DNA from 2 places in the Thalassospira sp. ER-Se-21-Dark genome. Region 2 is predicted to be linked to the other one. Evidence: predicted binding sites of a transcription regulator. Region 2 holds the regulator's gene; the other holds the start of a gene.
What was found. Region 2 encodes HrcA, which represses chaperone genes, less so after heat shock. Its sites were predicted from a motif close to GTTAGCACTCNCCNNNGGNGAGTGCTAAC; they were not measured.

Region 1 (4,204 bases), on a different contig from region 2:
GGGCGACGGTGTTTGCCTATTACGTTCAGGATCCCGAAAGGTATGGCGTGGTCGAGTTTGACCGCGATGGCGTGGCCCTGGATATCGAGGAAAAACCGGCCAATCCCAAATCGAACTTCGCAGTGACGGGGTTGTATTTTTACGATTCAGATGTTGTCGACATTGCCAAATCGATCAAGCCGTCCAAACGCGGTGAGCTTGAAATTACCGACGTCAACAAGGCTTACCTTAAACGTGGTACGCTCAAGGTCGAGAAGATGGGCAGGGGTTATGCCTGGCTCGATACCGGAACGCACGCGGCGATGCTTGAGGCCGCCAATTTTGTCCGTACCGTCGAGAGCCGCCAAAGCCTCAAGATTGCCTGTCCTGAAGAAATCGCGCTGAGAAAGGGCATGATCTCGGTCGAGCAGTTTGAAAAGCTGATAAGCGAGTTTGGCGCAAGCTCTTACAAGGTATATCTCCAGACGGTTCTAAAAACCTACGATATCCTTTAAGTGGGACTAGAATACCGGGTTCTCGCGATAGCTTGCAAAACTCATGGCTTTCTCGTCTTTTGCCGACAGCGTGATCTGGCTTTCGTCAAACGGCCAGTCGATGCCAAGGTCCGGATCATTCCACATGATCGCGCGTTCGCTTTCCGGAGCATAAGGTGCTGATACCTTGTAGTTTACTTCCGTGTCCGGCTCCAGGGTTACAAAGCCGTGGGCAAAACCGGCGGGAATGAATATCTGATTCCAGTCTTCTGCACTGATTTCAGTTGAAACCCATTTCCCGAACGTTTTTGACTTGGCGCGAATGTCGACTGCGACATCCAGAATGCGGCCTCTGATGACCCGAACCAGCTTGTCTTGGGCAAAGGGCGGGCATTGAAAATGCAGTCCTCGCAATACGCCGACATTGCTGGATAAGGAGTGATTGTCCTGCACGAACTGTTGATCGATACCAGCTTTGGCAAAGGCTTCCAGATTATAGGTTTCAGAGAAAAAACCCCGCTCATCGCCAAATTTCTTCGGGAAGATCAGCTTAACATCGGGAATTTCCAGCTCTTCAAATTGCATCCGTGCTGCCTTGCGCAGGGTAAATTAATTCGTTCAACCTATGGATAGCAGATGCTTGGCCTTCGTGCATATGCGCATTTTTATAAAATTCTGAGCGTGGCAATTGAATGGGCGGTCGGCTTTATCGAGGTTGCGGGACCCGTCGTTGCGATTATTGATTCTGGGCCTTGCGAAATGGATCCGTTTGCGCGACCAGGGCGGAGAACTTTTTCATGAAGGGGGCGAATTCCGCGCCGAGATAATGATAAAGCGGCAAGACGGAAATTGTCTCCTCGATTGCCGGTGCTGGTGTGTTGCCCAGAATGCCCTTTGTCAGCATGTCGTCGATATTGCTATCTGCGGACAGAAAACGCGTGATACGCCCTTCGGCATAGGCTTGATGCTTTTCGGTATTAAACATCATTGGCTTGTGCGTGATGCCGGTTTTGGCCGTATCGGCATGGACGTACTTTTCCTGCCATATCACGCCGAGCGTAAAGGCAATCGGCGTTGACGGGTCTTGATCGTTCGGATTCCGCCAAAGCCGGTTTGCAATTTCGCGGAGAGCAACCGGTGATCTTACAAACGCGCGGGAATAGTTCTTTTCGGCCGGTATTGCGCGGTATAACTCGCCATCCACGAGGCCTTGGTTGAAATGTAAAAGTCCGCGACGCCCCGGCAGTTTGACGGCCTGAAGCGGGCAACCGAGATCCGCATAGAGTTTCTGCAAGATGACAATCGACTTCTGCGACATCGGGTCATTTTCGACATAGGCGATCTTTTCGGGGCATTCGACATCAGCCTCATTGGCCAAAGCATCGGTGCTGAATGTTTGCGAAGAAAACAAACCGACAAGGGCAAATAACAGAAAAACGGGCGCCATCAGATCCTGTCGTTTATCTGAATGCCCGGACGTCAGGGCCGATGAATTTTTACTGCACGACATTTTTTTGCAATCCGGGTGTTTGCGCGGTCATTGGATGTTATTTGCGTTCTTTGGCTGGAGCTTAGACGCGAAACCCGCTTTTTCATAGGTGTTTGAACCAGGCATCTTCGTCACCTGAACCAGACCTGCCAAACAGCCCTTTGGCAAAAGCAACTGTGACAGCCCGATATATATTCTTCTGCGGCACGGTGTCGGGGCTTGTTTCCCGGGCTTGAAAATGTTTTGATCAGCGCGCTTTGAAACGGGGGCGGATTTTTGCTGCGCTCCGAATGCGGAAATCGCCAAAAATCGTGACATTTCTGCGTCTTTTTACATCTCCCTATTGACTTTGAACTGGTACTCCAATAAATGCTGTTAGCACTCGCCGGGGGTGAGTGCTAATACGGGCTCATCCCGGTTAGTCTTAGTTATTAACGAGCCTTAGCTTAAACACGGAGTTGTCTAAAATGAAGTTCCGTCCGCTGCATGATCGAGTACTGGTACGTCGTGTCGAATCCGACACCAAAACTGCCGGTGGCATCATTATTCCGGATACCGCCAAAGAAAAACCGCAGGAAGGCGAAGTCATCGCTGTTGGTTCTGGCGTTCGCAAAGAAGATGGCTCGGTCGTAGCCCTCGACGTCAAAGCAGGTGACAAAGTCCTGTTTGGCAAATGGTCGGGCACCGAAGTCAAGGTCGACGGCGAAGAGCTGTTGATCATGAAAGAATCCGACATCATGGGCATCATGGACTAAGTCAGCCCGTTTGGGTGATTTGTCCACGTTCATCCGTCTCATAGAGAGGAAAGAATATTATGGCTGCTAAAGAAGTAAAATTCTCCACTGACGCACGCGCCAAAATGCTGCGCGGTGTCGACATCCTGGCAGACGCTGTCAAGGTGACCCTCGGCCCGAAAGGTCGTAACGTTGTTATCGAAAAGTCCTTTGGCGCACCGCGCGTGACCAAGGACGGTGTTTCGGTCGCCAAAGAAATCGAACTGACCGACAAGTTCGAAAACATGGGCGCACAGATGGTTCGCGAAGTCGCGTCGAAAACCGCCGATCTGGCGGGTGACGGCACCACGACCGCAACCGTTCTGGCACAGGCCATCGTTCGTGAAGGCAACAAGTCTGTTGCTGCCGGCATGAACCCGATGGACCTGAAGCGCGGTATCGACCTTGCGACCACCAAAGTGATCGAATCCATCCAGAGCCGTGCACGTAAAGTTGCCGGTCGCGATGAGATCGCACAGGTTGGTAACATTTCTGCTAACGGTGACCGTGAAGTCGGCGACATGATCGCAGAAGCCATGGAAAAAGTTGGCAACGAAGGCGTTATCACCGTTGAGGAAGCCAAAGGCCTGCACACCGAACTCGACGTTGTCGAAGGCATGCAGTTCGACCGTGGTTACCTGTCTCCGTACTTCGTAACCAACCCGGAGAAAATGGTCGCAGAAATGGATGCTCCGTACATCCTGCTGTTCGACAAGAAAATCTCCTCGCTTCAGCCGATCCTTCCGCTGCTTGAGTCGGTCGTTCAGTCCGGCAAGCCGCTTCTGATCATTGCTGAAGACATCGAAGGCGAAGCACTGGCAACGCTCGTTGTCAACAAGCTGCGCGGTGGTCTGAAAATCGCTGCTGTTAAAGCACCGGGCTTCGGCGACCGTCGTAAAGCCATGCTCGAAGACATCGCCATCCTTACCGGTGGTCAGGTTGTCTCCGAAGATCTCGGCATCAAGCTGGAAAGCGTCACCCTCGACATGCTCGGTACCGCGAAATCGGTTACCATCACCAAAGAAGAAACCACCATCATTGATGGTGCTGGTGAGAAAGCACAGATCGAAGCACGCGTTGGCCAGATCCGCGCCCAGATCGAAGAAACCACCTCTGACTACGATCGTGAAAAACTGCAGGAACGTCTTGCGAAACTCGCAGGCGGCGTTGCAGTGATCAAAATCGGTGGCGCTTCGGAAATCGAAGTGAAAGAACGCAAAGACCGCGTTGACGATGCCCTGCACGCGACCCGCGCTGCTGTTGAAGAAGGCATTGTTGCTGGTGGTGGTACGGCTCTGCTGTACTCCGTCAAGGCGCTCGAAGGCCTTGAAGGTGAAAACCACGACCAGACCATCGGTGTTGACATCGTTCGCCGTGCCCTGCAGGCACCGGTTCGCCAGATCGCACAGAACGCTGGCGTAGATGGCGCTGTTGTTGCTGGCAAACTGCTTGAGCAGGACGATGTAGAG
Region 2 (4,204 bases):
ATCAAGGCCCCGGCGGTTTCCGGGTCCATCAGGGATGGCGTGCCACCGCCAAAGAACACCGACCCAACCGTCCGCCCCGGATGGCGGGCCGCACCATGGGCAAGCTCCGCCCGGAGCGCCTTGCGCCAGCGCGCATGATCAACACTGTTCGCCACATGGCTGTTGAAATCGCAATACGGGCATTTCGACAGGCAGAACGGCCAGTGGATATAAATGCCGAACGGCACGGTTTCACTTGAGGCTGCGGACACGCGGGACTCTTTTCAAACGCGGAAATGTTGGCCGATAAACTAACACGCACCGCCGATGATGACATCCGCGATGCGTGCATAAGTTCAATGCAGGTGGTTAAACCTGAAATCAGTCTTCGAAGCAGGCCTTGACCAACTGGCGGAAGGCATCGGCCCGGTGGCTCATTTCATGCTTTTTCGCCGGGTCCATTTCGCCAAAGGTTTCCCCGTAGCCCTTGGGCTGGAAAATCGGATCATAGCCAAAGCCGTGCGGGCCACGTTTCGGCCAGACGATTTCGCCCTCTACCCGGCCTTCGAAATTCTCAACATGCCCGTCCGGCCAGGCCAGCGACAGGGCACAGATGAACGATGCCCGGCGGTCCGGATGATCACCAATGCCGTTCTTGACCTTTTCCATCGCCATGTCGAAATCCTTGTCGGGCCCGGCCCAGCGCGCGGAATAAATCCCCGGTGCGCCATCAAGGGCCGAAACCGCCAAACCACTGTCATCGGCAAGGGCCGGAAGATTAGCCCCATTGGCCGCCGCCGTTGATTTCAGCTGCGCATTGCCAATGAAGGTTTTTTCGGTTTCTTCGGGTTCGGGCAGGTCAAGCTCACCGGCCGAGAAGACCTCGATGCCAAACGGCTCAAGAAGTTCGGCGATTTCCTTGATCTTGCCTTTGTTGTGGCTGGCGATGACGAGTTTTTTTTCCGTGAAACGACGGGCCATGGTCTTGCCTGAAACTGCGATATCCAACTGATGCGAAAAAACGGCGGGCCCGGTGCACGCCGTTAGAATTAAGGTGCCTTAGAGCCCAAGCGCTTCGCGCTGCTTGGCGAACAATTCCTTGCAGCCTTTTTCCGCCAACGCGAACATCTGATCATAGGATGCACGATCAAACGGCACGTCTTCGGCGGTTGCCTGCACTTCGACAATGCCGCCATTGCCGGCCAGCACGAAGTTGGCGTCAGCCCCGGCATTGCTGTCTTCGGCATAATCAAGGTCAAGCACCGCTTCGCCTTCATAGATACCGCATGAAATGGCTGCGACCGGCTGGGTCAGCGGGATTTCCTTGATCAGGCCAAGGCGACGCACGCCCTGAAACGCCAGATGGGCGGCCACATAGGCACCGGTGATTGATGCGGTGCGCGTACCGCCATCGGCCTGAATGACATCGCAATCAAGGCGCATCTGCATTTCGCCCATCGCCTTCATATCGGCAACCGCGCGGATCGAACGGCCAATCAGGCGCTGAATTTCCTGGGTACGGCCGGACTGACCACCACGCGCGGCTTCGCGCTGCATGCGGCTGCCGGTTGCGCGAGGTAGCATGCCGTATTCAGCGGTGATCCAGCCCTTGCCGGAATTGCGCATCCAGCCCGGTACCTTGTCTTCGACCGTGGCGGTACAGATCACATGCGTGTCGCCGAATTTGATCAGACACGAGCCTTCGGCATATTTGGAAACGCCGGTTTCAATCGTTACATCGCGAAGCTGATCGGGGGTACGGCCGGAAGGGCGCATGAGAAGGAACCTCTTGGTTGTCTGGGCTTGCGTTCGTGGCGACTTGAATGCCCGCGCACGACGCGAAACTGTCCTGAAAAATTTGGCCCAAAGTAAGATGTGACCCACCAAACGTCCAGCAGTTTCCCCGGATGTTTTTATCTGTTCTGGTGCAATCCTGGCGCAAAGCAGTTAAACCAACAACTTCGACCAAACTTACAAGCATGGCTTAGCAATAGGCCGTGCAATTGACGCAATGCGTTTGCCTGACTAAATTCTCCTCACGTTTAACGCTTCATCCATCTGGATCAATTGGCACGCAACACATGGCGCATTTTGACGATACATTGCTGGGCGACATGAATGCGCGGTCACGTGAAGTGTTCCGCCAGATTGTCGATGCCTATGTCGAAACCGGTGAACCGATCGGTTCGCGGTCAATTGCGCGTCGCATGTCGGAAAACCTTTCGGCTGCGACCATTCGCAATGTCATGTCCGATCTTGAAGAAATGGGTCTTCTGGTCGCGCCGCACATTTCGGCCGGGCGCCTGCCCAGTGAAAAGGGCCTGCGCCTGTTTGTGAATGCCTTGATGGAGGTCGGTGACCTTCCCAATGCCGAGCGTGACCAACTGACCAAAAACTGCGAACAGGCGGGTTATTCGCTCGATCAGATGCTGGGCGAAGCAACCACGATGTTGTCGGGCCTGTCGCGCTGTGCCGGGCTGGTGGTTGCGCCCAAGACCGATGGCATTCGCTTAAAACAGATCGAATTCGTGGCCCTGTCGCCGGGCAAGGTCCTGGCGGTGCTGGTGGCCCATAATGGCAGTGTCGAGAACCGAATCCTTGATGTTCCGCCTGATTTGCCCGCCTCGGCATTGACAGAAGCGGCAAACTATCTAAATACCCGGTTGGCTGGAAAGACGCTTGATGATGCGCGCCTTTTGATGACGAAGGAGCGTGATCGTCTCAAGCAGGAGCTTGATGAACTTTCCGCCAATCTGATTGATGCGGGTCTGGCAACATGGGCCGGCGGGGTCAAGGGATCGTCCCTGATTGTGAAGGGGCAATCCCAGCTGTTGGAAAATATCGATACGATTGAACAGCTTGAGACCGTGCGCCGCCTGTTTAACGTGCTCGAAGCCCGCGATCAGATGATTGAATTGCTCGATGTGACGACGGATGCCCAGGGCGTTCAGATTTTCATCGGGTCGGAGAATAAACTGTTCGGCGGATCGGGTCTTTCGATGGTGATTTCGCCCTATCAGAATGCTGAAGGCAGCATTGTGGGTGCAATCGGGGTTGTCGGACCGACCAGGATCAATTATGCCCGGATCATTCCGCTGGTCGATTACACCGCCAAGCTGGTCGGTCGACTGATTGGATAAATCGCGGCGCTGCGTGTCAGGCCGCATAACGTGAAAGTAGCAAGGTTAGCCATGTCGGAAACCGCAAAGAACACTCCGGAAGATCTGCAGGACGTCAATGCAGAGGAAACCGCTTCTGAAGAGGTCGCAGCAGAGGCGACCGAGGAAGTTGTTGAGGACGCCGCACCCCAGGACCCGATCGCCGCACTTGAAGCCGAAGTCGCGGAGCTCAAAGACCGTCTGCTGCGCCAGGCCGCCGAGGTGGAAAACACCCGCCGCCGCGCCAAAAAAGACGTCGAGGATGCCGGCAACTACGCCATTACCAAATTTGCCCGCGACCTTTTGGATGTCAGCGACAACCTGCGCCGCGCGCTTGATGCCGCGGGCGATACATCCAATGCCGATCCGGCGATGAAAACCCTGTTTGACGGGGTCGAGATGACCGAACAAGCCCTGCAAAAGGCGCTTGAAAAGAACGGCATCGAAAAGCTCGAACCGCTTGGTGAAAAGCTTGATCCGAACAAACATCAGGCCGTGTTTGAACTGCCACATCCGGAATATCCGGACGGCCACGTCGCACAGGTTATGCAGGCCGGTTACGTGCTTAAGGGCCGTTTGCTACGCCCGGCCATGGTCGGTGTGACCAAAAATCCGGGTGGTGAAAAACCAAGCCAGACCGACACCCCGGGTGGGAATGTCGACACCTCTGCCTGATTGACAGAAAAATTTCAGATCAACCGGTTTTAGCGGATCGGTTTCGCATTCACCCCTGCCAGACAGACTTGGCGGGGGTGTTTTGTTTGCAGTAGGCTACCGATACTGATCACCAGCACAGGACCGCACACCATGCCGCTTCGCCCCGACCTGATCGATATCCTGCGCGATGAAAACGCCCCGATTGTCATCCTGACCGGGGCTGGCATTTCCAAGGAAAGCGGACTTCATACCTTTCGCGATCCCGATGGCATATGGGCGAGATACGATATTTCCGAGGTCGCAACGCCCGAGGCCTTCGTAAGTAATCCCGATCTGGTGCATCATTTCTATAACGACCGTCGTGCTGGCTTGCATGACCCGGCAGTTCAACCCAATGCCGCCCATCTGGC

Region 1: a site for HrcA is predicted at 2,337-2,365, ahead of groES (co-chaperone GroES). Genes of this name have one in related genera too.

What each region holds. Positions count from the first base shown of each region.
Region 1 is NZ_VDEZ01000004.1:88,061-92,264, forward strand. It holds gene rfbA (glucose-1-phosphate thymidylyltransferase RfbA) at 1-494, shown strand, start outside; gene rfbC (dTDP-4-dehydrorhamnose 3,5-epimerase) at 501-1,058, opposite strand; gene FHI25_RS15775 (hypothetical protein) at 1,210-1,920, opposite strand; gene groES (co-chaperone GroES) at 2,430-2,717, shown strand; gene groL (chaperonin GroEL) at 2,777-4,204, shown strand, end outside.
Region 2 is NZ_VDEZ01000001.1:1,205,771-1,209,974, forward strand. It holds gene hemW (radical SAM family heme chaperone HemW) at 1-251, opposite strand, end outside; gene rdgB (RdgB/HAM1 family non-canonical purine NTP pyrophosphatase) at 361-960, opposite strand; gene rph (ribonuclease PH) at 1,039-1,755, opposite strand; gene hrcA (heat-inducible transcriptional repressor HrcA) at 2,061-3,119, shown strand; gene grpE (nucleotide exchange factor GrpE) at 3,171-3,812, shown strand; gene FHI25_RS05520 (NAD-dependent deacylase) at 3,945-4,204, shown strand, end outside.